Regions from separate parts of the Acidovorax sp. PRC11 genome, predicted to be linked through region 2. Evidence: predicted binding sites of a transcription regulator. Region 2 holds the regulator's gene; the other holds the start of a gene.
The links. Region 2 encodes FliA, which starts transcription of late flagellar genes. Its sites were predicted from a motif close to CTAAAGTTTNNNNNNNNNNNGCCGNTA; they were not measured.
Positions count from the first base shown of each region.

Region 1: Q9R47_RS12365 (YjfB family protein) is a predicted target of FliA. The motif match lies at 3,914-3,940, and genes of this name have one in related genera.

Region 1 is NZ_JAUZUQ010000009.1:66,966-81,433, forward strand. Features, by position in the region: gene Q9R47_RS12350 (tripartite tricarboxylate transporter substrate binding protein) at 1-700, shown strand, start outside; gene Q9R47_RS12355 (amidase family protein) at 806-2,383, shown strand; gene Q9R47_RS12360 (FAD-dependent oxidoreductase) at 2,406-3,545, shown strand; gene Q9R47_RS12365 (YjfB family protein) at 3,656-3,859, opposite strand; gene Q9R47_RS12370 (dihydrolipoyl dehydrogenase) at 3,970-5,382, opposite strand; gene Q9R47_RS12375 (YigZ family protein) at 5,494-6,081, opposite strand; gene azu (azurin) at 6,249-6,704, shown strand; gene Q9R47_RS12385 (hypothetical protein) at 6,991-7,191, shown strand; gene Q9R47_RS12390 (methyl-accepting chemotaxis protein) at 7,268-8,887, opposite strand; gene Q9R47_RS12395 (YgiQ family radical SAM protein) at 9,139-11,577, shown strand; gene Q9R47_RS12400 (hypothetical protein) at 11,684-12,097, opposite strand; gene Q9R47_RS12405 (CoA transferase) at 12,264-13,163, opposite strand; gene Q9R47_RS12410 (amino acid aminotransferase) at 13,326-14,468, opposite strand, start outside.
Region 2 is NZ_JAUZUQ010000029.1:21,926-36,393, reverse strand. Features, by position in the region: gene flhF (flagellar biosynthesis protein FlhF) at 1-1,467, shown strand, start outside; gene Q9R47_RS22140 (hypothetical protein) at 1,460-2,257, shown strand; gene Q9R47_RS22135 (RNA polymerase sigma factor FliA) at 2,262-2,978, shown strand; gene Q9R47_RS22130 (hypothetical protein) at 3,088-3,489, opposite strand; gene flgM (flagellar biosynthesis anti-sigma factor FlgM) at 3,573-3,914, opposite strand; gene flgA (flagellar basal body P-ring formation chaperone FlgA) at 4,007-4,807, opposite strand; gene flgB (flagellar basal body rod protein FlgB) at 5,059-5,502, shown strand; gene flgC (flagellar basal body rod protein FlgC) at 5,558-5,962, shown strand; gene Q9R47_RS22105 (flagellar hook capping FlgD N-terminal domain-containing protein) at 5,987-6,637, shown strand; gene flgE (flagellar hook protein FlgE) at 6,699-7,976, shown strand; gene flgF (flagellar basal-body rod protein FlgF) at 8,041-8,781, shown strand; gene flgG (flagellar basal-body rod protein FlgG) at 8,854-9,636, shown strand; gene Q9R47_RS22085 (flagellar basal body L-ring protein FlgH) at 9,678-10,391, shown strand; gene Q9R47_RS22080 (HipA N-terminal domain-containing protein) at 10,606-10,797, opposite strand; gene Q9R47_RS22075 (helix-turn-helix domain-containing protein) at 10,794-11,267, opposite strand; gene Q9R47_RS22070 (flagellar basal body P-ring protein FlgI) at 11,375-12,541, shown strand; gene flgJ (flagellar assembly peptidoglycan hydrolase FlgJ) at 12,590-13,492, shown strand; gene flgK (flagellar hook-associated protein FlgK) at 13,509-14,468, shown strand, end outside.

The DNA of each region.
Region 1 (14,468 bases), on a different contig from region 2:
CATGAGCTCCGGCACCACCTTCACGGTGAACCCCGCGGTGCGCGCGAAGCTGCCCTACGACCCCGTCAAGAGCTTCGACCCGATCGGCATCACCGGCCGCACCGGGCTCATCCTGCTCGCCGGCAAGAACGTGCCGGCCAACGACGTGAAACAGTTCGTCGCGCTGGTGAAGGGCGCGCCCGACAAGTACTCCTATGGATCGTTCGGTTCCGGCACCACCTCGCAGTTCGCGGGCGAGGCGTTCTTCAACCTGGCGGGCCTGAAGATCCAGCACGTGCCCTACAAGGGCAGCGCCCCGGCGATGGTGGATTTGATGGGCGGGCAGATCCCGTTCACCGTGGACACAGTGGCCGCGGCGGTGCCCCAGCTCAAGGAAGGCAAGGTCAAGGCGATCGCCGTGACCTCCGCCAAGCGGTCCTCCCTGCTGCCCAACGTGCCCACGCTCGCCGAGAGCGGCTACGCGCTCGACATGGACACCTGGCTCGCCGTCGTGGCTCCCGCCGGCCTGCCGCCGGCCGTGAAGTCGCGCCTGGAGCGTGCGATCGCCCAGGTGGTGGAAGATCCGGAAACCCGCGACAAGCTGCTGGCCAACGGGTTCGAGCCCGCCTATGGTTCCTCGAAGGCCCTCGCCGCGCTGATCGAGAAGGAACTGCCGCTGATGCGTGCCGTGGCCCAGCGCGCCGGCATCACCGCCGATTGACGGCCACCAAGCGGTCCCACGGGGTGCCGGCGGGCCCTTCCACGGCGCGCGCAAAATCCCCGCCATGCTGACAACGAGACAACGCCGCCTGGCGCGGCGCCCGACATGACCCGATCCCCCTCCACCTCCACACTCCCATCGTCCCTCGCCGAGTTGACCGCGCCGGAACTGCGGCACCTGATCGCGCGCCGCGAGGTCTCGCCGGTCGAATTGCTCGAGGCCTGCATCGCCCGCATCGAGGCCGTCAATCCGTATGTGAATGCGATCACCGCGACCTGCTACGACCGCGCGCGCGCCGAGGCCCGCGAAGCCGAGCAGGCGGTGCTGCGCGGCGATGCGCTCGGGCTGCTGCACGGGCTGCCGCTGGGCGTGAAGGACCTGGAGGCGACCGCCGGGCTGCTCACCACCTACGGTTCGCAGATCTACCGCGAGCACGTGCCTGCGGAAGACAACGTGCTGGTCGCGCGGCTGCGCCGGGCCGGCGCCATCGTCACCGGCAAGACGAACATCCCCGAAATGGGCGCGGGCGCCAACTCGCGCAACACGGTCTGGGGCGCGACGGGCAATCCCTTCGATCCGCGGCTGAATGCCGGGGGCTCTTCCGGCGGTTCCGCCGCGGCCCTGGCGTGCGACATGCTGCCGGTCTGCACGGGCTCGGACACGGGCGGCTCGCTGCGCATTCCCGCGGCCAAATGCGGCGTGGTGGGCTTCCGGCCCTCTCCGGGCGTCGTGCCGAGTTCGCGCAAGCTGCTGGGCTGGACGCCGATCTCGGTCGTCGGCCCGATGGGGCGCACCGTGGAGGAGGCCTGCCTGCAGCTCGCGGCCACGGCCGGCATGTCCGCGGGCGATCCGCTCAGCTATCCGCTCGATGCCAGCGTGTTCCTCTCGCTGCCCGAGGTCGATCTCTCGAAGCTCCGCGTCGGCTACACCGAGGATTTCGGTGCCTGCGCGGTGGACGATGGCATCCGCGCCACCTTCCGCGGCAAGATCGCGGCCATGCGGCACCTGTTCCGCAGCTGCGATGCGGTCCCGTTCGACCTGGGCGACGTGCACCGCTGCTTCGACGTGCTGCGTGCCGAGGCCTTCGTGGCCGGCACGCGCGAGGCCTACGAACGCGACCCGGCCAGCCTGGGACCGAACACCCGCGCCAACTACGAGATGGGGGCGGCCATGACGCTCATCGACAGCGCCTGGGCCCAGGCCGAGCAGACGCGCATCCTGGCGCGCTTCCAGGAAGCCTTCGAATCGTTCGACGTGATCCTCGCGCCGACCACGCCGGTTTCGCCGTTCCCGTGGACGGAGCTGTTCGCCAGCCACATCAACGGCGAGCCCCAGGCCAACTACTACCGCTGGCTGGCACTCACCTACGTGACGACGCTCACCACGCACCCCGCGCTCAGCCTGCCCTGCGGCCTGGACGGCCAGGGCATGCCGTTCGGCCTGCAGGTGGTGGGGCGCTTCCGCGACGACCTGGGTACGCTGGCCACCGGCCGGGCGATGGAACACGCCTTCGCCGGCATCGCGGGCCTGCAGCGGCCGCGTCCGGCGCTGGACCGCCTCGGCCCCGTCGAGCCCGCGCTCACCTCCCTCGTCACCACCGGCCCGGATCCGCGCGACGCGCGCGGCCTGCCGCGCGCGGACGGATCGGGCGCCCCGGGCCACGCCCAGGCGTCGGCGGTGTGATGTGAATCCAGAAGGAGCACCCATGACCGAATCCGTCGATTTCCTCATCATCGGCGCCGGCATCGCCGGGGCCTCCGTGGGCTGGGAGCTGGCGCACGCCGCGCAGCGGCCGAGCGTTCTCGTCCTCGAGCGCGAGCCGCAGCCGGGCTACCACACCACCGGGCGCTCCGCGGCCCTGTTCATGGAAACCTACGGCACGCCGCAGATCCAGGCGCTGACGCGGGCCAGCCGCGCGTTCTACGACCATCCTCCCGAAGGTTTCGCGGATGCCGGCATCCTGTCGCCGCGCGGAGTGGTCTATGTGGCGGGCCCGGAGCAACAGGACCTGCTGGAAGCCGCATACGCCGAAGCCGTCACGCGCTCGCCGAACGTGGAGCGGGTACCGCGCGAGCGGCTGCTCGAGTGGCTGCCGTGTCTGCGTCCCGACGCGGTGGCCGCAGGCATGAGCGAGCCCGGCGCTTCCGACATCGACGTGCATGCGCTGCACCAAGGCTATCTGCGTGGCCTGCGGCAGCGCGGCGGGCGCCTGATGACGGGTGCCCGGGTCGACGCCATCGCACGGGGCGGCGAGGGCTGGCTCGTCCGGCTGGGCTCCGGCGAGCCGATCCGTGCGCGGACCCTCGTCAACGCGGCGGGCGCCTGGGCGGACGAAGTCGCTGCGCTGGCCGGAGTGCTCCCGATCGGTCTGGAGCCGCGGCGGCGCACGGCATTCACCTTCCCGGTGCCGGAAGGCATGGACGCGAGCCGGTGGCCGGCCGTGGTCGGCATCGACGAAAGCTTCTATTTCAAACCCGACGCGGGCCAACTGCTGGGCTCGCCGGCCAATGCCGATCCCACGCATCCCCACGACGTGGTGCCGGAAGAGCTGGACGTGGCGACCGGCATCTGGAACATCGAGCAGATGACCACGTTCCAGATCCGCAGGCCGTCGCACACCTGGGCCGGGCTGCGTTCGTTCGTGCCGGACGGCGACATGGTCATCGGCTGGGACGGCCAGGCCGAAGGCTTCTTCTGGCTGGCGGGGCAGGGGGGCTACGGCATCCAGAGCGCCGCCGGCGCGGCACGCCTCGCGCGCGGGCTGCTTCTCAAGGAACCGCTGTCGGCCGAGCTGGCGGCGCAGGGCGTGGAGCCGCAGGCGCTGTCACCGAACCGGCTGCGCTGACCCCCATCGGGAGCCGCACCGATCCGCGCGTCGGCGTGGAAGGGTGCAGGCCCATGGCCTTCCGCCCGGCCGCGAGAGACTAGCGCGCCGCCCACGGCGAGGCGCCCCGTTCAGGCGAAGGTGTTGACCTGGGTACCCAGCGAACCGGACGTCGCCAGCGGCGGCTGGGGCAGCGCCTGGAGCAGCTGCTCCGCCGACGATTGCTGGATGTCGATGGCCTTTTTCAGCACGGCGACATTCACGGCATCCGATGTCTTCTGGCTGGCCAGTCCGGCCGCGGTGCTGACGATGGATTGCGAGAGGCTGACGTCCATGGCGAACTCCTTGTGCAGCCTCCCGTCGGAAGCCAATGGATGAAGATCCCCTGTTATCGGCCATCGCCGCGCCGGCTTGAGAACTATTTGCGAAAACCGCGCCGGCCGCTTCAGTCCAGCGCACTCGACCCGTAGGCGTCGCAGGCCGACAGGTCGGAGTCGCTCCCCTTGGGCAACTGGCTGGCGGCATCGCGCAGCGCGGTGCGCAGGCCTTCCTCGAGCACCGGGTGGTAGAAGGGCATGCGCAGCAGATCGTGCACGGTGAGTTCGCGGTCCACCGCCAGGGCCAGCAGATGGGCCATGTGTTCGCCGCCGGGAGCGCACATTTCCGCGCCGAGCAGCCGCCCGGTGCCGTGCTGGGCGTACACGCTCAGCCGGCCCGCGTTGCGTTGCCCGGCGCGTGCGCGGCCCTGGCGGCTGAAGTCGACGGTGCCGGTCACGGATTCGCCCGCCTTCAGGTCCTTGTAGCGCCGGCCGACGGTGGCGGCGTTCGGCTCGGTGAACACGATCGACAGGGACGTGCGGCGCCGGAATCCGCGCGGGTCCGGGGCGAGCGCGTTCAATCCGGCGATGTGCCCGTCGTCGGCCGCTTCGTGCAGGATGGGGCGCAGGGCATTCGCATCGCCGGCCATGAACACCGGCAGGTGCCCGATCTGGGTGGTGCGCCGGTCCACCGGCGGCACGCCGTGCTCGTCGAGCTCCACGCCCAGCGTGTCCAGCCCGAGGTGTTCGACGTTCGGGCGGCGTCCCATGGCCGCGAGCACCTGGTCGACCACGACGGTCGCGTCGCCGTTGGTGACCTCGATGCCGCCGGGCACTTCGCGCAACTGCACCTTGCCGCCGACGTTCAGCACGAACTCGGATTTCAGGAGATCCCGCAGCGCATCGTTGATCGACGGATCGGACAGGCCCGCCACCTCGTTGCCGGTGGCGAACGCCGCCACTTCCACGCCGAGCCGCGACAGCGCCTGCGCCATCTCCACGCCGACCGGGCCGAGTCCGATCACCGCCATGCGCGGCCCCAGGTCCGGCTGCTCGAACAGGGTATCCGTGGTGAGGATGCGGTCGCCGAAGGCCAGCCAGTCTTCTGGCACCGTGGGTCGGGAGCCGGTCGCGATGACGACGCTGCGGGTTTCGTACACCTTGCCGTCGACCTCCACCTGGTGCGGGCCCTGCAGGCGCGCACGCCCGGAGATGCCGCGCGTGCCGATGTCCGAGGCCTTCACCGCGCCGGCAACGAAATCGTCGCGCAGTGCCCGCACGCGCTCCAGCACGGCGGGCAGGTCCACGCGCAGGGCTTCTTGTCCGCGGATGCCGAAAGTATCGAAGGCGTGGCGTCGGTGGAATGCATCGGCGGCTTCGATCAGCACCTTCGAGGGCATGCAGCCCACCCGCGCGCAGGTCGTGCCCCAGGGGCCGTCGTTGACGATCAGCACGCGTTCCGTGCGCTTGCGCACCTCGCGCAGCGCGGCCAGGCCGGCGGATCCGGCTCCGATGATGATCGTGTCCAACATGTCGCTCATGGGTGGGTGTCTCCTGCGCCGGTGCCCGGGGCTCGGCAGTAGAGTGTCGGCGCGCGCCGTCGGGCGGGCATGTAGGCCGATAGGCTGTCTTGCCGGCCCCGCGCGCGGGTCTCAGGCGCCGAGCCAGCCCGCGCGCCCCTGTGCGGCATCATCGATGCGCTGCCGGAAGGCGGCCGCGCGCGAGGCGGGCAGGCAGACCTGCAGCACCACCAGCGAACCGTGCGCCACGTCCTGCAGCACGGCACCGGCGGCCTCCACTTCGCGCCGCACCAGGCCCTCCTGCGCGTAGGGCACCTGGCAGCGCAGTACCTCCATGCGTTCGAGCGGAACTTTGTCTGCCCCGAGCAGGGCCTGCGCCACGGTGTCGGTGTAGGCGCGCACCAGGCCGCCGGCCCCGAGCTTCACACCGCCGAAGTAGCGCACCACGGTGGCCAGCACGCCCTCCAGGTCCTGGTGCCGCAGCACCTCCAGCATGGGCCTGCCGGCGGTTCCGCCCGGCTCGCCGTCGTCCACCGCGGCCGACTGGCCGCCGGCCAGCAGCGCCCAGCACACATGCGCGGCGCCGGGATGCTCGCGCCGCAACGCGTCGACCACCGCCTGGGCGGACGCCCTGTCCGCCATCGGCTGCACGCAGCCGATGAAACGGCTTTTCTTGATGAGGAGTTCGCTGTGGCAGGGCGCCCGGAGTGTCTGCGGCATGGGCCGGCCAGTGTAGGCCTTGTGGCGCGGATGAATCCCGTGGCCCTTGATGCACGTCAACAGGCCGGCAGCGCCGATTTCCTACGATGGGCCATCGCCGCACACGCGCTTTCACCGGTGGCATTTCACCGGCGCGTGCACCGGCATTCATCGAAGGAGTAACCGACATGGCACAACACTGGAAGGCCCTGGCCCTCGTTCTGGCACTGGGTGCCGGCGCATCCGCGCACGCCGCCGACTGCAGCGTCGAGATCGAAGGCAACGACGCGATGCAGTTCAACAAGAGCGCCATTTCCGTGCCCCAGAGCTGCAAGCAGTTCACCGTCAAGCTCAAGCATGCGGGCAAGCTGCCCAAGACCGCCATGGGACACAACTGGGTCCTGGCCAAGACGGCCGACATGCAGGGCGCTTCCGCCGACGGCATGGCAGCCGGCGCGGAAAAGAACTACGTCAAGGACGGTGACAAGCGCGTGATCGCCCACACCAAGCTGCTCGGCGGCGGCGAGAGCGACGCGGTGACCTTCCCGGTCGCCTCGCTCAAGGCCGGTGAGGCATACACCTATTTCTGCTCGTTCCCCGGCCACTCGGCACTCATGAAGGGCACGCTGGCGCTGGCGAAATAAGGACGGCTCGCGCAGCCCTTTCCGGAGCGCCGCCGCATCCTGCAGCAGCACGAGCCCGCCCGCGGTGCGGCACTTCGCCAGAACCGTCGCACCGCTCGGTCGGGTAGGGCGTTCCACCGCGGCAGGGTGGGGCGGGGCGGGGAGGCGGGGCGGGAAGGTCCGCATTGTTTTGTCACGGAGGAGAGGCTCCGGCCTACAGGAGGGCGGCAGTTGCGCATCTACGCTCGGACGGGCCACCCCGGCACGAAGACTGCGCGGCGCCACGCGTCGCCTCCCGGAGCCTGACATGCTGTCCTTGAATCTTTCGTCGTTCGCGCTGCCGCGCTTCCTGTCCACCCGCTTTTTCGTGGCCGATGCGCAGGCCGCATCGCCGTCCTTCCCGGTGGACAGGGCCGATGGCATGGCGCGGGCGCCCGAACTCGTGTCGCCCTACGACGCGCCCCCCGCCGACCTCGACCAGCGCGTGCGTGCCCTCGGTGAATGGTGACTCCGTGATGGCCTGGAGCCGGTGAGCCCATGGTGGCCCGCCGGCTCCTTTTCCGTTCCAGCGGGTGCGCCCGCCCTCATTGCGGGATTGCGATGAACTGCGCCGGCTGAGGCAGTGCCGGCTGCTGCGGGTGCAGCTTGAAGACCGAAACCGCGTGCACCAGCTCCCGCGCCTGCTGCTGCAGGCTCTGCGCCGCGGCGGAACTCTGTTCGACCAGCGCGGCATTCTGCTGCGTGGCCTCGTCCATGTGGTTCACGGCGATTCCCACCTGCGCCACGCCGTTGCTCTGCTCGCTGCTGGCGGCGCTGATCTCGCCGACGATGTCGCTCACGCGCCGGATCGACGCCACCACTTCCTCCATCGTCTGGCCCGCCCGGTCCACCAGGGCCGTGCCGGACTCCACCTGCTCGACACTGGCCGTGATGAGGTCCTTGATTTCCCGCGCGGCCTGGGCGCTGCGCTGGGCCAGGCCGCGGACTTCGCTGGCCACCACCGCGAAGCCCCGGCCGTGCTCGCCGGCGCGGGCGGCCTCCACGGCGGCATTCAATGCCAGGATGTTGGTCTGGAACGCGATGCCGTCGATGACGCCGATGATGTCGGAGATGCGGCGCGAGCTCTGGTTGATGTCCCGCATCGTCTTCACGACCCGGCTCACGGCTTCACCGCCCTGCTGTGCCACGCCCGAGGCGCCGCGCGCCAGCTGGTTGGCCTGCATCGCGCTGTCGGCGTTGTGGCGCACGGTGGAGCTGAGCTGCTCCATGGTCGCGGCTGTCTGCTGCAGGGCGCTGGCCTGGTGCTCCGTCCGCATGCTCAGGTCGCCCGCGCCGGTGGCGATTTCCGTCGAGCCGATGGCGATGGAATCCGACGCGCTGCGCACCTGGGCGACGATGCGGGCCAGGCTGGCCTGCATCGTGGACAGCGAGGCCATCACGCTGCCCGCCGTGGCGTGCCCGGTGGCGTCCAGCGGGCCCAGGTCGCCGTCTGCCACGCGCTGGGCGGCCCGCCCCAGTTCCGAAGGTTCGGCACCCAGTTCGCGCGCCAGGCGGCGCGTGATGGTCACGCCGGCTGCGATGGCCAGCACCAGTGCTGCCAGGCACGCGCCGACCAGAACGGCCCGCTGGTGATTGAACGTGGCCTCGGCGTCCTGCTCCGCCGATACGGCCCGCTTGCCTGCGTCGCCGACGAATTCGCTGGCCTTGGCCGTGAGTTGCGCGAGCAGCGGGCGGCACTCGTTGCTGATCTTGGCCACCGCCGTATCGAGCTGGCCGGCCACCGCCAGCCGCACGATGTCGCGTGCCACCGGCCCGTACACGGCCTCGATCCGCTCCAGGTCCCCGAGCAGTTGCCGCGTGGTGTCGGGCGCCGTCCGATCCTTGGCGACCTGTTCCTTCAGCCCGGCCAGCGTCTTCTGCACGTCCTCGTCCGCCTTCAGCACCAGCGCCAGTTCCTTTTCCACTTCCACCCGCTCGCGCACCAGCACCAGGTTGCGGACGGCGATCGCCCGCCGGTTCACCGCGCTGCGCAGGCTGCTCGCCAGATTGGATTGGGTCTCGACGCCCTGCACGTACCCGGTGAAATTCCGGTTCGCGATGTCGAGCGACCGCAGGGACAGGAGGGAGACGACGAGCACCATCACCACCAGCGCGCCAAAGGCGATGCTGAGCTGGTTCCGGATCTTCATGGAGGGTTGGAGCATGGGGAAATTCCTTGGGTATTGGTGTTGTCTGAGAGCAAGGAGGATGCAGTAATTATCGTTTTATTTGAGAAAAATGATTTCTGCTTTTTGTTTGGCGGAATCAGGGAAATCCTTGGCTGCCAAGGCGGATGGGTAGGGGGAATCCGTGGTAATGAAGGGAAACCCCATCGCCGCCGTGGTGGAGCGCCTTCCCGCACGGCCTTCGGGCGCCGGGCGCCTAAAATCCGGGGCCCCGCCCCCACGCCATTCCAATGAACGCCCCTGTCGACGTTTCCTTTTTCGCGCGCGCCGCCAAGCCGCTGACGAGCTACCGCCCCTACTGGGCCAAGCGCTTCGGCACCGCGCCGTTCCTGCCCATGAGCCGGGCGGAAATGGAGCGCCTCGGCTGGGACAGCTGCGACATCATCCTCGTCACGGGCGACGCCTACGTGGACCACCCCAGCTTCGGCATGGCGGTCATCGGGCGCGTCCTGGAGGCCCAGGGCTTCCGCGTGGGCATCATTGCCCAGCCCGACTGGCAGAGCGCCGAGCCGTTCAAGGCGCTCGGCCGTCCCAATCTGTTCTGGGGCGTCACGGCCGGCAACATGGATTCGATGATCAACCGGTACACCGCCGACCGGAAGATCCGCAGCGACGATGCCTACACCCCCGGCGACGTGGGCGGCAAGCGGCCCGACCGCGCGGCCATCGTCTACAGCCAGCGCTGCCGCGAGGCCTACAAGGATGTGCCCATCGTGCTCGGCGGCATCGAGGGCAGCCTGCGCCGCATCGCGCACTACGACTACTGGAGCGACAAGGTGCGGCGCTCCATCGTGGTGGATGCCAAGTGCGACCTGCTGCTCTACGGCAATGCCGAACGTGCGCTCGTCGAGGTGGCGCACCGCATCGCCGCGCGCGAGCCGGTCGAGCAGATCACCGACGTGCGCGGCACGGCCTTCGTGCGCCGGCCGGGCGACGAGAGCGGGCAGGGCTGGTTCGAAATCGACTCCACCACCGTGGACGAACCCGGCCGCGTGGAAGCCCACATCAATCCCTACATGACGACCAGCGAGCAGGCTGCGGCCCAGGGCAGCAGCTGCAGCAAGGACGATGCCTCCGAGACGACGACGGCCGCCTGCGGAGCGCCGTCCGGCGGGGCGGCGGCCGGTGCCGCGGCGCCCGCGGCGGTGAATCCGCCCGTCCAGCCGATCCAGTTCGTGGCCAACCCCGCCCTCGGCACCCGGCTCAAGGTGCCGCCGCGCGACCGCAGCGTGATCCGCCTGCCCAGCTACGAGCAGGTGCGCAGCGATCCGGTGCTCTATGCCCATGCCAACCGGGTGCTGCACCTGGAGACCAACCCCGGCAACGCCCGGGCGCTGGTGCAGGCGCACGGCGAGGGCGTGACCGCCCGCGACGTCTGGATCAATCCTCCCCCCGTGCCGCTCACCACGGCCGAGATGGACTGGGTGTTCGGCCTGACGTATGCGCGCAGCCCGCATCCCGCCTATGCGGACGAGAACGGCAGCCACGACGGCGCCACCAAGATACCGGCCTGGGAGATGATCCGCTTCAGCGTGAACATCATGCGCGGCTGCTTCGGCGGCTGCACCTTCTGCTCGATCACCGAGCACGAGGGCCGCATCATCCAGAGCCGCTCGGAAGACTCCATCATCCAGGAGGTCGAAGAGATCCGCGACAAGGTCAAGGGCTTCACCGGCACCATCTCCGACCTGGGCGGGCCTACGGCCAACATGTACCGCCTGGGGTGCCGCACGCCCGAGATCGAGGCCGCCTGCCGCAAGCCGAGCTGCGTGTTCCCCGGCATCTGCCAGAACCTCACGACCGACCATGGCCCCCTCATCAAGATCTACCGGCGCGCGCGGGCCCTCAAGGGCGTCAAGAAGATCCTGATCGGTTCCGGCCTGCGATACGACCTCGCCGTCAAATCTCCGGAGTACGTCAAGGAACTGGTGCAGCACCACGTGGGCGGCTACCTGAAGATCGCTCCCGAGCACACCGAATCCGGCCCGCTCACCAAGATGATGAAGCCCGGCATCGGCAGCTACGACCGCTTCAAGCAGCTGTTCGAGCAGTTCAGCGAAGAGGCGGGCAAGAAGCAGTACCTGATCCCGTACTTCATCGCTGCGCACCCGGGCACCAGCGACGAGGACATGATGAACCTCGCCATCTGGCTCAAGCGCAACGGCTTCCGCGCGGACCAGGTGCAGACCTTCTATCCGAGCCCCATGGCCACGGCGACGGCCATGTACCACTCCGGCAAGAACCCGCTGCGCAAGATCGGCCGGCAGAGCGAATCGGTGGACATCGTGCGCGGCGAGAAGCGCCGCCGCCTGCACAAGGCCTTCCTGCGCTACCACGATCCGAACAACTGGCCGCTGCTGCGCGAGGCGCTCAAGGACATGGGCCGGGCCGACCTCATCGGCAACGGCAAGCACCATCTGATTCCCACCTTCCAGCCGGTGACGGACGGCAGCTACCAGAGTGCGCGGCGCAAGAACAGCACGTCCGGCGCGGCGCAGGGCGTTCGCCAGGGGCCGGCACCCGGAAAGCTCCTGACCCAGCACACCGGACTGCCCCCGCGCGCCGGGGTGCGCGCCGCGACGCGTCCCGGCGGGGCTGCGCCGAAGCCCTCCGGCAATGCGGGCGGGGGCAAGACGCGGCCAGGCGGGGCAGGGCGCAAGGGGCGCTGAGGCGCGGCCGGCGTCCGGCCGAACCATGGGAAGGCTCCAGGGGGGCCGGCCGCTCTGCGGCGACCGGAGCGGGGTGCTCCGGCACGCGAGGTGGTTCACGGAGGGCTCAGGAGGCCGGCTGCGGGATCAGGTCTTCGATGATCAGGCGGCGATAGAAGAACGCCGCGGTGGCTCCGAGCGGTTCCAGCGCAGCCTGCAGGGATTCCGGGCCGTCCTCGTCGCGGGCCTTGATCAGCAGGCCGTGGTGGCCTTGCGCCGCCATGTCCGCGATGCGCCGCACGATCACTCCCTCGGCGCCCACGCTCGGCAGCGGCGTATCGGCATGGCCCAGGGTACGCACCACATGCTGGTGGATGGCGTCGGGTGCGGCATGCGATACGTCGGTGAATCCCTGCTCCGCCAGCGCATCCGCGGCCTTGCGATAGGCCTCGTCGCCGGGAAACAGCGCGAACACGTAGCCTGTGGGGTAGAACGTGCCCGTGGCCGACGTCATGTCGGGATCGAGTGCGAACGGCTTCATGGAGTCACCTCGGTGCGGATAGGAGAGGAGGACGGCAGAGAAAGCACACGTCGCCGGGCTCTGCCACTCCCGGCATTGGGCCCTGCCCGGCCTCGGTGCGCCGGTAGGGCAACGGAGTGCCGCACTGTCGGACGGCACCGCTCCACCAGGCTCCCCCGGAACGGCCTCATTCCATCGTATGGAGGGGCACGTCCTCGGTGGCGGCCCACGCGTCCAGATCCGCCCGGCGCCGCTGGCGGAAGAAGCCCTCGAGAGCGAGATGGGTGCGCTGCGCCCGCGGATCGGCCGCGGCATCCAGGCCCACGGCGGCGCACAGCCGGGCCATGAAGTGGGGTTCGAGCGCAGCCACCGCCACACGGCCGTCGACGCAGGCATACACCCGGTAGCCGGCATGCGCGCCGCCCACATCCCCCGACGCCTGGGTCAGGCCCCAGGTCCTGGGGAGGGCGAGCCACTGCGCAGCCACCGACAGCGCCACTTCGTGTTCCGATCCTTCCCCCGTGGCCTGCCGCTGCAGCAGGGCGCGCAGCACCGCCTCGCCCGCCATGAGCGCGCCGGCCATGTCGGCATGCAGGGTCGGCGGCAGCGCGGTGCCGTGCGGCAGGAGCCCGGCCTCCGCCTGGTAGGTCAGGTCATGCCCCGGCTCCTCGGCGGCGCTCCCCGGCGCACCCACGATGCGCACCAGGGAGAGCGCGGGGTGCCGGTCGTGCAGCGCCTCCCAGTCCAGCCCCAATCTGCGCAGCGCGGAGGGGCGGAACGAGGTGATCAGCACATCGGTGGAGGACAGTTCCCGGTGCAGCACCTCCTGCCCCGCCGGGCTTTTCAGGTCCGCATGCAGCATCCGGATGCCGGCATGCAGCTCGGCATAGGCCGGGGGGCAGTAGATCGCCATCGGATCGGCGCTGGTGCGGCCTTCCGGGGGCGGCGGTTCCAGCTTGGCGCAGCGCGCTCCCCAGTCCCTGCAGCGCGCCAGGGCCGCCGGGCCCGGGAGGTTCAGGGCGATGCTGAGGACGCGCGCGCCCTGCAGCGGGTGGGATGCGCCCGAAATGCCGGTGGGTGGGTTCATGGCCGCAGTATGGCGTGCGGCGAAGGCGCGGCGCAACGCCGCCCAGCGACGCGGCGCGAGCGGGCCGCGCAAGAAAAAACCGCCCGAAGGCGGTTCGCGGGGCCCGCAGCGCGTGCGGGCCGGGCGGGGGGGCAGGCCCGGCGGAGCCTGGCCCGCCGGCGGTCACGCCACCTTGGCGATCGACTGGCAGACGTAGTCGATGTTCTTGCTGTTGAGCGCGGCCACGCACATGCGGCCGGTATCCGTGCCGTACACGCCGAACTCGGTGCGCAGGCGGACCATCTGGTCCTTGGTCAGGCCCGAATAGCTGAACATGCCGATCTGGCTCGTGATGAACCCCATGTCCTGCTGCACGCCCGCGGCCTTCAGGCCGTCGACCAGCTTCTGGCGCATGGCCTTGATGCGCACGCGCATCTCGCCCAGTTCCTTCTCCCACAGGGCGCGCAGCTCGGGGTTGCCGAGCACCGCGGCCACCACCGCGCCGCCGTGCGTGGGCGGGTTGGAGTAGTTGGTGCGGATCACGATCTTCAGCTGGCTCAGCACGCGCGAGGCTTCTTCCTTGTCGGCGCACAGAACCGACAGCGCGCCCACGCGCTCGCCGTAGAGGCTGAAGCTCTTGGAGAACGAGGTGGACACGAAGAAGCTCAGGCCCGCGGCCACGAACTTCTGGATGACCGCGCCGTCCTCCTGGATGCCATGGCCGAAGCCCTGGTAGGCCATGTCGAGGAACGCCGTCAGGTTCTTCGCCTTGACCACGTCCACCACCTGGTCCCATTGCTCGGGCGTGATGTCGTAGCCGGTCGGGTTGTGGCAGCAGGCATGCAGCACGACGATGGTGCCGGCGGCGGCCGCGTTCAGGCTGGCGAGCATGCCCTCGAAGTTCACGCCGCGCTTCGCCGCGTCGTAGTACGCATAGGTATCGACCGTGAAGCCCGCGTTGGTGAACAGCGCGCGGTGGTTCTCCCAGCTCGGGTCGGAGATCAGCACCGTGGCGTCGGGGCTGAGCTTCTTCAGGAAGTCGGCGCCGATCTTCAGGCCGCCCGTGCCGCCGACCGCCTGCACCGTGGCCACGCGGCCCGAGGTGACCGGCTCGCTGCCCTCGCCGAACACCAGTGCCTTCACGGCGTTGTCGTACGCGGCGATGCCGTCGATGGGCAGATAGCCGCGTGCCGAGGGCTTGTCCATCATGGCCTTTTCCGCGGCCTGGACGCATTCCAGCAGGGGCAGTTTGCCGTTGTCGTCGAAATACACGCCCACCCCCAGGTTGACCTTGTGGGGGTTGGTGTCAGCAGCGTACTGCTCGTT
Region 2 (14,468 bases):
CTCTCCAACCGCCAGATCGCCGGCGGCGTGGAAGTGATGGCGACCGCCGAAGACACGCTCTCGTCGCTGGAGAACGCCGCCGCCGAACCCACCGCCCCGCCCGCGTCCCGCCTGCAGGAACGCGCCGCCGACATGGCCGCCAACCCGGTGCAGTCGAACCGCCCGACGCGCACCACCCAGCGCGCCGAGCCGCCGCGCAACCCGGTGGCACAGGACACCGAGCAGCTGGCGATGAGCACCCTCTCGTTCCAGGACTACGTGCGCGAGCGCATGCTGCGCCGCCGCCACGAGGCCCTGGGCGGCGCGCCGGCCGCCGCCGAACCCGCGCCGCTGTTCGAGCGCGCCGCTCCACAGGCCCGCCCGGCCGCCCCGCGCATGCCCGAGCGTGCCGCGGCCCCCGCCGCGCCGGTGCAGCGCCACAACCCGCTGCACGCCATTCCGATGGGCCTGCCCGCCCAGCCGCCGGTGCGCGAGCGCCGCGCGCAGGCCCCGGTGCCGTCGCTCGCGCAGGAGTCCGGCCAGCAGAACGTCATGAACGAGCTGCAGGCGATGAAGGACCTGATCGAGGACCGCTTCAACACCCTCGCCTGGCTGGGCCAGGCACGGCAGAACCCGATCCAGTCGAACCTGATGCTCAAGCTCATCCGCTCCGGCTATTCGCCGTCGCTGGCCCGGGCCGTGCTGGAGCGCCTGCCCGAAGAGATGGGCGCGGGCCATGCCGTGCGCTGGCTGATGGACGTTCTGGAGCGCAACCTGCGGACCGACGCGCAACAGCGTCCCCTCTACGAAGAAGGCGGCGTGTACGCGATGGTCGGTGCCACCGGCGTCGGCAAGACCACCACCACGGCCAAGCTCGCCGCGCTGTGCGCCCGGGTGCACGGCCCGGCCAGCGTCGGCCTGATCACGCTCGACACCTACCGCGTCGGTGCCCACGACCAGCTGCGCACCTATGGCCGCATGCTGGGCGTGGTGGCCCATCTGGCGCACGACCGCGCCGCCCTGCAGGACCTGCTGGGCCTGCTGGCCGGCAAGAAGATGGTGCTGATCGACACGACCGGCGTGGCGCCGCGCGATCCGCGCAAGCGCGACATGCTCGACGTGCTCGACCTGCCCGGCGTGAACCGCCTGCTGGTGCTGAATGCGGGCTGCCACGGCGACACGCTGGACGACGTGCTCACCGGTTTCAAGACCGACGGCTCGCAGCAGGCCATCCTCTCCAAGGTGGACGAAGCGGTGAAGCTCGGCCCGGCCGTCGACGCGCTGATCCGCCACCAGATGGTGCTGCGCGGCGTGACCAATGGCCAGCGGGTTCCGGAGGACTGGGAAGCCGCCGACGCGCACAAGCTCATCGCCACCTCGATGCGGGCGCCTGCCAAGTCGGCGTTCGATCCGAAGGCGTCGGACCTGAACTTCTTCTTCTCGCACTCGCCCGAAATGGCCATGGAAAGGGGACTGGTCAATGCTTGATACCGGTTTTCACCAGGGCGCGAGCCTGCTGGGCCTCGTGCCGCAGACCCCGCTGCGCACGATCGCCATCCTGGCGCAGCCGGATGCGGCCTATGGGCTCGAGACGTTCTTCCAGGTGTGCTCGGCCCTGCAGCGCATGGGCTACCCCGTGGCGGTGCTGGACGGCACCGCGCGCGAGACCGATGCCGCGCCCGGCCTGGCCCATCTGCTCGCCGAGCCGTCCTGGCAGGACGGCGCACCGCTGGACACCGGGGCCGCCGCGGCCACCTCGCTGGCCGTGCTGCCTGCCGCCTACGGGTTGCGGCGGCTGGCGCGCCAGAGCGCCGACGCCTTGACGGCCCAGCAGACGCTGCAGCCGTTCTTCCGCGCCTACCAGGTGCTGGCGATCTACGCACCCGCAGAGGCCCTCGCCCCGCTGGTGCGCGATACCGGGACGGTGCCGCTGCTGATCGCCGAGGGCAGCGACCACGCGGTGAGCAGCTACCGCCAGCTCAAGCACATGGCGCTGCACGCCGGCGTGCCCTGCACCGTCGCCTCGGTGCTGCCCACCGACCGGCCCGCGGGCATGGCCCGGGCGCATGCCACGCTCGCCGCCCTGCAGCGCTGCGTGGAGCGGCACCTGGGCAGCGAACTGCACACGGCCACCCTGCGGGCCAACCACCCGCAGGACCTGCAGCGCCTGGCCTTGCAACTGCTCGAAAACGCGGGCACCATGGGCGCCGCGCCGGTCGCCACCGCCCCGTCCTTCGGGGCGCACGGGCCGGCCCAGCCCTTCGCACGGAGCCATTGATCCGATGTACACCGCCAAAGGACAGCTCAACCGCGATGCACTGATACGCCAGCACGCGCCGCTGGTCCGCCGCATCGCGCACCACATGATCGCGAAGCTTCCTCCGAACGTGGAGCTGGACGACCTGATCCAGGTGGGCATGATCGGGCTCAGCGAGGCCCTGTCGCGCTACGAGGTGACGCAGGGCGTGCAGTTCGAGACCTTCGCGTCCCAGCGCATCCGCGGCGCGATGCTCGACGAATTGCGCGAGGGCGACTGGATGTCGCGCAGCTCGCGCAAGAGCCAGAAGGAGATCGAGCAGGCCGTGCACCGGCTGGAGCAGAAGCTCGGCCGCAGCCCGCTTGAATCGGAGATCGCCACCGAGCTCGAACTGAGCCTGGCCGAATACCAGTCGCTGCTGAGCAAGGTGCGCGGCACCCAGCTCGTCTACCTCGAGGACATGACGCGCGGGGACGACGACGAGGACGGCTTCCTCGACCGCCACGTGGCCGACAGCGCGGCCGACCCGATGGCCATGCTGCGCGACCAGCGGCTGCGCTCGTCCCTGGTGGCGGCGATCAAGTCCCTGCCGGAACGCGAGCAGCAGATCATGGGCATGTACTACGAGCACGACATGAACCTCAAGGAGATCGCCGCCGTGCTCGGCGTGACCGAATCGCGCATCTGCCAGCTGCACAGCCAGTCGATCGCGCGGCTGCGCGCGAAGATGCGCAGCCATTGACGGCCGGGCCGGGCACCACGCCCTGCCCGTCAGCCCCCCATGCGGCCAACGCCCGTGCCCCGCGCGGCGGCCGGTCCGCAAAAAGGCCCCTTCGGGGGCCTTCGTCGTTTCAGCTCTGCGACCGGTAGATCCGGGCCGCGCTGCCGCGCATGCCGGTGCCCGAAGGGCTGCCGCTGCCGTAGGTGGTGCCGTTCCGGTCCGGCGGCAGGAACGAGGCCACCTGCCGCTCGGTGATCGCGGCGAGCCGGGCGAGTTGTTCGCGCTGCAGCGCGAGCTGCCCGCGCACGGCCTGGACCCGGCGCGCCCATTCGGGCGGCAGCGCGGGCGCGGTGGCGGGGCGGTTGTCCAGGGCGCGCGAGAGGTCGAGCGCGGCCTGGCGCAGCAGGGGGGCGCAGCGCTCCAGCGCCGGGGCATCGCCCTGCAGCAACAGCGCACCGACATCGGCCAGGAGCGACTCGACGGTGGAGAGCAGGGTTTCGGGGGCGGCGGAGGCAGCGGAGGAGGGGTGCATGGGTCGATCCTGTGCCGACCGACCCATGGGGGGCGCGCGTGCCGCGTGCGGTGCGGCGGGCGCCCTGAGACGGGATCAGCCGTTCAATGGGACTTGGGGGAGTGGGCGATGGTTTCCTGCGCGTTCGAGAGCAGCTTGTCGGCGATGGCTTCGGCATCGACCGTGAAGGTGCCCTTTTCGATCGCCGCGCGCACGGCCTTGACCTTGTTGGCATCGAAATCCGCACTGCTGCGCAGCGACGAATCCAGCGCCTTGGCGGCACTGGAGAACGTCACGGGCGTGCCGCCCGCGGCGGCGACCGTGGTCGCGGTCTTGGTGGCTTCCTCGGCGGCAGGGGCCGGGGCGGCCGCCTTGGCCTGCTGCTTCGCAGCCTGGACCTGCTGCGTCAGCGCGTTCGGCAATTCCGGGTTCTGACTGATCTTCATCGCACTCTCCCACCCCGTCGGATGTGGGGCACAGTAGCAATGTTTTCGACCATCATGGCGCGGACTTTAGGCTTTTCTTCGGAAACAGGACGTCACAGGGCGACCTCGACCGTTCCATCGTTGGTCACAATGCCGGCCACGATCTTGCCATTATCCATGCGGACGCGCACGGTCTCGCCGACGGAGCCGTTCGTGACGGCCTGGCCCGCCGATGTGACCGAATAGCCGCGCCCCTGGGCGACGACCCGCACCGGCGAGCCGGCACGGAAGAGCGTGGGGGCCTTCACCATGTGCTGGCGCAGCGCCTGGCCGGCCATGAGCTGGCGCGAGGCGACCTGCCCCACCCAGTTCTCGGGATTGGCGACGATGGCCGTGGTCTCGGCCGCCCAGTCCACCTCGGCCTGGGTGGCGTCGGCCTCCGTCAGCACGGCACCGGAGGCCACGTTGCCCGTGAGCACCCAGGCGGGGCCGAAGGCCTTCACGGTGACGGGGAGGAAGACGTTCCACGCCGTGGGACCCTCGACGCAGCGCAGGCCCAGCCGCGTGCGGCCCCAGAGCCGGGAGCCGGCGGGCAGATAGGGCTCGACCCGGGCGCAGGGCGCGAGGCGCAGCCGGGAATCCAGCTGGCCCACGCTCACTTCCATGCGCAGCGGCAGCGCGCCGCCGCCCGACATCTGGTTGCGCTGCAGAGCATCGTCGAGCCAGCGCTGGGTGATGCCGCCCAGGTCGGCCGTGGCGTCCACTCCGGGCGTGCCCGGCACGGCCTGCGCCAGGGCCGCGGCGGCCGCGCCCCAGGCGAGCAGCGCGGCGCCGGCCATGCGGGCGAGCGCGCCGGCCGGGCGCGGGGCGGAGCGGGAGCGTTGCGAGGACGGCAGGCGGGGGTTGCGGAACATGGAGGCCTCCTGGGCAGCGGCGCTGCGGAAATGGAACGGGAAGCCGCCGCGGACGGGGGCGGTCCGGGGGCCATTGCACAACCTGCACTCTAGGGCGTGCGGGCCGTGGCGATGGACCGAACTGCGCGCCAATCCCTGCGTTCTTCGCGCTTTAGAAAAACGGGCCCGTTTCCATAATCGGTCCCACGCCGAGAACCCGTGGCCCCTGCGCCGCGGCCGGCCCCGAACCCCGATTTCCGCAAGGTGCCCCCATGCTCGACAAGTTGACCGAACGGCTGGATTTCCACGGCAACGCGCTGATGCTGCGTGCCGAGCGCCAGCGCGCCATCGCGAGCAACATCGCCAATGCCGACACGCCCGGCTACGTGGCGCGCGACTTCAATTTCGGCGACGCGCTGCGCGAGGCCACCGGCCAGGGCACCGGCGCCACCTTCAGCACGGCCGAGCGCGCGATCCAGCGCCAGCAGAGCACCAGCGACCCGCGCCACATTCCCCTGCCGGCCGCCACGACGGGCATGGGCTCCGGCAGCGCCATGGGCTACACGGTGCAGACCCAGCCGAGCATGGACAACAACACCGTGGACCTGGACCGGGAGCGGGCCGCGTTCGCGGACAACGCCGTGCGCTACGAGGCCACGCTGCGTTTCATCAACGGCAACGCGCGCACGATGCTGAGCGCGATCCAGGGCCAGTGAGCCGCCGAGCCCCGCCCCCGCACGACCGGCCCCGCACCAGAAAGCGATTCCCGCCATGTCCATGTTCTCCATCTTCGGCGTCTCCGGCAGCGCGATCAGCGCGCAGGCGCAGCGTCTCAACATCGTGGCCAGCAACCTCGCCAACGTCGATGCCGTGGCCGGCCCGGACGGGCAGGCCTACAAGGCGCGGCAGGTGGTGTTCCAGACGGCGCCCATGGGCGACGAGGGCGCTGCCGGCGTGCGCGTGAGCGCCATCAGCGAAAGCCAGACGCCGGGCAAGCGCGTGCACGACCCCAGCCACCCGCAGGCCGATGCGGAGGGCTACGTGACCCATTCCAACGTGAACGCGGTGGAAGAGATGGTCAACATGATTTCGGCCTCGCGCTCCTACCAGAACAACGTCGAGGTCATGAACACCACCAAGTCGCTGCTGCTCAAGACGCTGCAGATGGGCCAGTAACCCCTTTCCCCGAAGGTCCTCACCATGATCCTCAACCCCGTCGGCTCCACGGCCACCGTGAACTCGGGCTCCGGCTCGAACTCCGCCACCGATCCGGCCGCCGCGCAGGACCGGTTCCTGAAGCTGCTGGTCGCGCAGCTCAACAACCAGGACCCGATGAACCCGCTGGACAACGCCCAGATGACCTCGCAGATGGCGCAGATCAACACGGTGACGGGCATCCAGCAGCTCAACCTGAGCATGCAGACCATGGCCGAGCAGTTCACGACCATGCAGACGCTGCAGGGCACGATGATGATCGGCCGCACCGTTCTCACCGAAGGCGACAAGATGACCTTCAAGGACAGCGCCGGCACCGGGACCTTCGACCTCAAGGGCGCCGCCACCGACGTGAAGGTGGAAGTCGTCACGCCCGGCGGCCAGGTGGTCGACACGGTGGACGTCGGCGCGAGCGCGGCCGGCCGCCACGACTTCTCCTGGGACGGCAGCAAGTACACCGGCACCCGCAGCGACCTGAAGTTCCGCGTGGTGGCCTCCACCAAGGATGGCGCCGTCGAGGCGACACCGCTCATGCAGGCCAAGGTGCTGGGCACGGGCTCCAACGCCGGTGCCCTCACGCTGAACCTGGACACCGGCAGCACGGTGAACTACGCCAACATCCGCTCGGTGCTCTGACGGCCCCGCGCATCCATCCCCACACGACAACACCCCTTTTCCGCCTCCCGAGGAGAACACCATGAGCTTCCAGCAAGGCCTGTCCGGCCTCAACGCCGCCAGCAAGAACCTGGACGTGATCGGCCACAACGTCGCCAACTCCGGCACCGTGGGCTTCAAGGCCTCGCGCGCCGAATTCGCCGAAATGGTGGCCAACGCCATCGGCTCCGCGGGCGGCACCAACGCCGGCATCGGGGTGGAGCTGGGCGCGGTGTCGCAGCAGTTCAACCAGGGCAACATCTCCGTCACCGGCAACAGCCTGGACGTGGCGATCAACGGCGACGGCTTCTTCACGCTGCAGCAGCCCGACGGCTCGCGGGCCTACACCCGCGCCGGCAACTTCAAGCTCGACAGCAACGGCCAGCTGGTGACCAACACCAAGGCGCAGGTGATGGGCTATGCGCTCGACCCGGTCACGGGCAAGCGCACGGCGAGCAACGCCGCCCCGCTCACCTTCCCCACCTCCAAGCCGATTCCCGCCAAGCAGACCACGGCGATCACCGCGGAATTCAACCTCGACGCCCGCGCGCCCGATGCCGCCGGCGACGCCACCGCCACGCCGCCCGTGCCCGCCACGCCGCGCTCCACCTACGGCACGTCGATCAATGTGTACGACAGCCAGGGCGTGGCCAAGCCGGTGAGCCTGTACTTCCAGAAGAACGGCGCCAACACCTGGGACGTGTACGACAAGCTGGACGACGCCACGGCCAACCCGCCGGTGGTGGCCACGCCGATCGGCCAGATCAAGTTCGACGCGAGCGGCAAGATCGTCTCGCCGGCCGCGACCGCGCCCGACACCGGCTTCCAGATGCCGCTCACCGTCAAGCCCACGCCGCCCAACCCGAACGGCCTGGCCGACTACACGGTGCAGATCAAGCTCGACGGCGTGTCGCAGTACGGCAAGGCCTTCGCCGTGTCGAACCTGTCGCAGGACGGCTACACGGCCGGCGAACTCACGGGCATCAGCATCGAGAACAACGGCACGGTGATGACGCGCTACTCCAACGGCGTGACGCGCGCCGAGGGGCAGGTGGCGCTGGCCAGCTTCCGCAACACGCAGGGCCTGGCCTCGGTGGGCAACAACAACTGGGTGGAAACGTTCCAGTCGGGCCAGCCGGTGCTGGGCACGCCCACCGAAGGCAAGTTCGGCGGGCTGCGCTCCGGCGCGCTGGAGGATTCCAACGTGGACCTCACGGCCGAGCTGGTGAACATGATGACCGCCCAGCGCGCCTACCAGGCCAACGCGCAGACCATCAAGACGCAGGACCAGGTGATGTCCACGCTGGTGAACCTGCGCTGACGTCCGGCCCGCCCTGACCCGCCACTGATCCCCGAACGCATTCCCTCTTCCTGCAGGCCGAGCGATGGACCACATCATCTACACCTCCATGACGGGCGCCAGCGCCGCCGCGCAACGGCAGGCGGTGCTGGCCAACAACCTCGCGAACGCCTCCACCAACGGCTTCCGCGCGGAGATGTCCACGTTCCGCGCGGTGCCCGTGCAGGGCGACGGCTCCAAGACCCGCGTGTTCGCGCTGGAGGCGACCTCGGGCCACGTGCAGACGCCGGGCCCGGTGCAGCGCACCGGCCGCAACCTGGACGCGATGGCGGTGGGCAATGCGTGGTTCGCGGTGCAGGGGCTGGACGGCACCGAGGCCTACACCCGCAACGGCAGCTTCGAGGTCACGGCCGAGGGGCAGCTGCGCACCTCCAACGGCCTCACGGTGCTGTCGGACGGCGGCGGTCCGATCGACGTGCCGCCCGGCGCCGACGTGTCGCTCGGCTCGGACGGCACCATCACCGCGCGCGTCGCGGGCCAGCAGGCCACGCCGATCGGCCGCCTGAAGCTCGCCACGCCCACGCTGGAAGACCCGCTCAAGCGCGGCGACGACGCTCTCTTCCGGCCCGCGTCGGGCGACCCGATGCCCAACGATCCGAACGGGCGGCTGCTGTCCGGCGCGCTGGAGGGCTCGAACGTGAACGCCGTGGAAAGCATGGTCGGGATGATTTCCGCCTCCCGGCAGTTCGAAGCCCAGATGCGCCTGCTGCAGACGGCCGAGAACAACGACAAGACGGCCGCCCAGCTGCTCAACCTGAACGGCTGACGGCCGACCGCCCGCCGACGCCACCGCACCGCCCCGCACGCACTCCACGCCCGCATCCCCCGAGGAACCGCCATGATCAATTCGCTCTGGATCGCCAAGACCGGCATGTCCGCCCAGCAGACGCAGCTGGACGTGATCTCCCACAACCTCGCCAACGTCTCCACCACGGGCTACAAGCGCAACAACGCGGTGTTCGAGGACCTGATGTACCAGAACCTGCGCCAGGTGGGCGCGCAGACCACCGAGCAGAACCAGCTGCCCACCGGCCTGCACCTGGGCCTGGGCGTGCGCACGGTGGCCACCAGCCGCAACTTCACGCAGGGCAGCCTGGCGCAGTCCAACAACAACCTGGACGTGGCGATCAACGGCAACGGCTTCTTCCAGGTGACGATGCCCGACGGCACCGCCGGCTACACGCGCGACGGCTCGTTCCAGCTCGACTCCCAGGGGCGCATGGTCACGTCCAGCGGCCTGCCCGTGGCCAACGGCATCACCGTGCCGGCCAACGCCACCGGCATCAGCATCAGCACGGACGGCATCGTCTCGGCCACCGTGCCGGGCACGACCGCGCCGCAGCAGATCGGCACGCTGGCCATGGCGAGCTTCATCAACTCGGCCGGCCTGGAGCCGGTCGGGCAGAACCTGTTCAAGGAATCGGCGGCCTCGGGCCAGCCCCAGCAGGGCACGCCGGGCACCAACGGCCTGGGCATCATCCGCCAGGGCTTCCTCGAAACCTCGAACGTGAACGTGGTGGAAGAGCTGGTGTCGATGATCCAGACCCAGCGCGCCTATGAAATGAATTCCAAGGCCATCCAGACGTCCGACCAGATGCTGGCCAAGCTCGCGCAGCTGTGATGCGCGCACCTTCTTTCCTCCAGACTTCCGAGGCAACGACCATGCCGCACACCGCCGCTCCCCTCCTCCTTCGCCTTCCCTTCGCGCGCCTCGCCGCCGTGGCCGCCCTGCTGGCCGCCACCGGCTGCGCCACCGTCAACCCGCCGCCGCCGATCGACATGCCGCCCACCCAGGCCCCGATCGCCGTGCAGACGGTGCCCCGCGCGACCGGTCCGGCCACCGGCAGCCTGTTCCACGCGGCCAGCTACCGGCCGGCGTTCGAGGACCGCCGCGCGCGGCTCGTGGGCGACATCGTCACCATCCAGATCGTGGAGACGATCTCCGCCTCGCAGAAGTCCAGCTCCAAGGTGGACCGCTCGGCCGCCAACACGGCCGGCGTGAGCGCGTTCCCCTTCATCGGCGCGGGCGATCTCGGCAAGCTGAAGCTGGGCGGCAACAGCACCAACAACTTCGAGGGCAAGGGCGACCTGCAGAGCAGCAACACCTTCACGGGCACCATCACCACCACCGTGGTCGAGGTGCTGCCCAACGGCCACCTCGTGATCGCGGGCGAGAAGCAGATCGGCGTGGCCGAGAGCGTGGACGTGCTGCGCTTCTCGGGCACCGTGGATCCGCGCTCGCTGCAGCCGGGCAGCGTGGTCAGCTCCACCCTGGTGGCGAACGCCCGCGTGCAGTCGCGCGGACGGGGCTCCCCGGCCGAGGCGCAGGCCATGGGGTGGCTGGCGCGGGCGTTCAATTCGGTGGCGCCGTTCTGAAGGCCTGAAGCGCGCGGCCTGGCCCGCGCAACGGCTGGCAGGAGCTACCTCATGCGCGCCAGCATGTCGGCGATCACCACGTGGCGGATCGCACGCAGCAGGTGCAGTTCGGCGGCCCGGGTTCCGGACGTGACCCGAGCGAGGATCCGCATGGATCCATATTCCTCGGTCATCTGCCGGATCAGCCCGTCTGCGGCCTCCGGCAACCGCGCGATCACTGTACCGGCCGGACCGTGGCGCCATCCAGCAGCGGCTCGGGAACCAGCGGCAAAGAGGGAGACAGCGGATAGGGCTGGCGGCGGGACAGCCAGCTGGACGCGTACTGGAAGCCCCAGAGGTTGTTCTGCTCGCTCAGGTCGCCCACCGGTTCGCCATTGATGGAAACGGCCAAAGTGCGCCGGCTCATTGGCGATGCACCTTGGCGGATCGTGGCGATTGCGCGGTGCCTTTCTCCGCTTTACGCGGCCCGGATCCTGTCGCCTGCAGAGCGGCGTCCTTCTCCTGCACGGCAGCCAGCCGCGCATGAACGTCGTCGGGCATCTCCACCATGACCCGGAGGCCCAGTTCTTCCAGGACTTTCAACGCGCGCCCCATCTGGACGGTTGCCTTCCCGTTTTCCAGGTCGCGCAGGTACACATGGCTCACCCCGGCGCTGCCAGCCAAGTCGTCCTGGCGGACGCCATGGGTCTTGCGCGCGGCGTGAATGACCTGGCCTATGTCGTCGACGCTGGTGATCCATCGGTTCTTCATCGAGCATCCATATAGAAGTGAGCGTTTAGATTTTGATCCATGCGCCGATGGAGTCCAAAAAATAGAAACGATCCCTTCGATCGTGAGCATCGCGGCGCCGACACCCATCTGAATCGAAACGATCAATTAGATGAGCCGCCACGAGAGCGACCCTGCATCCAGCCAAGAAAGCGGGGTGATCCGGCGCCTTTTCCCTCCATCCCCCGGCGCCGTCCGATCCCACAATCGGTGCCATGAAGTCTCCTGCCCCCACCTCCTTCCTCGCACGCGCGCACCGGGCCGCCCTGCGGCTGGGGATCGCGCATGGCCTCGCCGCGCTCGCCCTGCTGGGGGCGATGGCACCCGCGCATGCGCTGCGCATCAAGGAAGTGGCGGCCGTGCAAGGGGTGCGCAGCAACCAGTTGACGGGCTACGGCCTCGTCGTGGGGCTGGACGGCACGGGCGACCAGACCACGCAGATGCCGATCACCACGCAGGCGCTCACCAACTACCTGCAGCAGATGGGCATCAGCCTGCCGCCGGGCACGGCCGCGCCGCAGCTCAAGAACGTGGCCACGGTGATCGTGACGGCGCAGCTGCCGGCGTTCGCGCAGCCCGGGCAGTTCATCGACGTGAGCGTGTCCTCGATGGGCAATGCCAAGTCGCTCAAGGGCGGCACGCTGATCGCCACGCCGCTGCGCGGCGCCGACGGCGAGATCTATGCGCTGGCGCAGGGCAACCTCGTCGTGGGCGGCGCGGGCGCGGCGGCCGGTGGCAGCAAGGTGCAGATCAACCACCTGAGCGCGGGGCGCATTCCCGAAGGCGCGCAGGTGGAACGCGCGGTGCCCACGCCGCTGAACGACGGCGACACGATCAACCTCGGGCTCAACGCCTCCGATTTCCAGACCGCGCGCAAGGTGGCGCGGGCCATCAATGACAAGCTCGGCAAGGGCGCGTCCATCGCCACTGCGCTGGACGGCCGCACGGTGCAGGTGCGCGCCCCGCAGGACCCGGGCGGGCGCGTGAACTTCATCGCCGACCTGGAGGAAATTCCGCTGGCCGACGCCACGCCGGCGGCCAAGGTGGTGATCAACGCCCGCACGGGCTCCATCGTGTTCAACCAGGCCGTGACGCTGGGCCCCTGCGCGATCGCGCACGGCAACCTGTCGATCACCATCAGCTCCACGCCGGTGATCAGCCAGCCCAATCCGCTGTCGCAGGGCCAGACGGTGGTCGCGCAGAAGAGCGACATCACGGTGAAGCAGGAGCCGGGCAACATCATCCAGATGCCGCCGTCGCCGCAGCTCGCCGACGTGGTGCGCGCGCTCAACACGCTGGGCGCCACGCCGCAGGACCTGCTGGCCATCCTGCAGGCCATCAAGGCCGCGGGCGCACTCAACGCCGAGCTGGAGGTCATCTGATGGCCGCCGCGTCCGCCTCCGCCTCCGCCTGACCGCCGGGAGACCACCATGTCGCTCAGCCTGACCTCCTCCGCCCCCGCCACGGCCTCCAACGCGCTGGCGGTGGACGCCCGCTCGCTGGACGCGCTGAAGTTCCAGGCCGGAAGCAACGACCCGAAGGCCGCCAAGGAAGCGGCCAAGCAGTTCGAGTCGCTGTTCATGCGCGAGATGATCAAGAGCATGCGCGAGGCGACGATGAAGTCGGGCCTGATGGAGGGCGAGCAGGGCAACCTGGGCCAGGACATGCTCGACCAGCAGTTCTCGGTGCAGATGTCGGGCCTGCCGGGCGGCCTCTCCGAAGCCATCCAGCGCCAGCTCACCCGCCAGATCGGCAGCGGCCAGGAGGCCGCGCCGGCGTTTTCCCCGCCGTCCACGCTGAGCCTGCAGGCCCCCTCCGCGGCCCGCGCCGCCGCGGCGGCGAACGCGTATGCGCCGGCCCCCAAGGGCCGCGACGGCTTCGTGCAGCACCACCGCGAGGCCGCCGAGCGCGTGGCGCAGGAGAGCGGCATTCCCGCGAGCTTCATGCTCGGCCAGGCCGGCCACGAGACGGGCTGGGGCAAGAGCGAGATCCGCAGCAGGGACGGCAGCAATTCGTTCAACCTGTTCGGCATCAAGGCCGGCAAGGGCTGGACGGGCAAGGTGGCGGAAATCACCACCACCGAATACGTCAACGGCACGCCGCGCAAGGTGACGGCCAAGTTCCGCGCCTACGACTCCTACGAGGACTCCTTCAAGGACTACGCGCGCCTGATCAACGACAACCCGCGCTACGAGAAGGCCCGCAGCAAGACGCATTCGGCCGTGGCCTACGCGGCCGAGCTGCAGAAGGCCGGCTACGCCACCGACCCCGAATACGCGCACAAGCTGAGCCGGGCCATCCACAGCACGCTGCGCGTGGGGCCCTCGGCATGAAGGCGTGTGAACACCTATGAGCCTGCTGAACGTCGGAGCGCGCGCGCTCCTCGCCAACCAGGTGGCCCTGCAGACCGCGGGCCACAACATCGCCAACGTCAACACCGCGGGCTACTCGCGGCAGACGCTGTCGCTGCAGACCGTGCAGGGGCAGTTCACGGGTGGCGGCTACATCGGCCAGGGCGTGGACGTGCAGACCATCCTGCGCAACCACAACGAGCTGCTGACGCGGCAGGCGGCAGCGGCGGATTCCGTGCAGTCTGCCGACAAGACCCGCGCGGAGCGGCTGTCGCAGATGCAGGACGTGTTCGGCGGCGGCACCAGCGGGCTGGGCGCGGCCATCACCGACATGCTCAACTCGTTCAAGGACGTGGTGGCCTCGCCCATGGACATGACCGCGCGCACGGTCTCCATCACCCGCATGGACGAGACCGCCGCGCGCATGCGCTCGTCGGCCGGGCGGCTGGACGAGATCCAGTACACGGTGAAGGAACAGCTCACGGGCGACGTGAACGCGCTCAACGCCCTGGCCAAGCAGATGGCGAGCGTGAACGAGCAGATCGCACGCGTGAAAGGCAATGGGCAGACGCCCAACGACCTGCTGGACCAGCGCGACCAGATCATCCGCGAGATCAACCGCTACGTGCAGACCACCCAGGTGGCGGCTGACGACGGCACGGTGGGCCTGTTCGTGGCGGGCAGCCAGCCGCTGGTGCTGGGCACGACGGCCACGCCGCTGGACGTGCAGGAATCGAGCATGTTCCCGGGCAGCGGCCAGCTCAAGGTGTATTTCAGCCCGCCCGGCATCAAACCCATCGAGCTGGACGACGGCATGCTCGGCGGCGGCGAGCTCTCCGGCCTGCTGCGCTTCCACAACAACGACCTGGCCGAGGGCCGCAACCTGCTGGGCCGCATGGCGCAGGCCATCGGCATGACGATGAACGCGCAGCACAAGCTCGGCCTCACGCTGGACGGG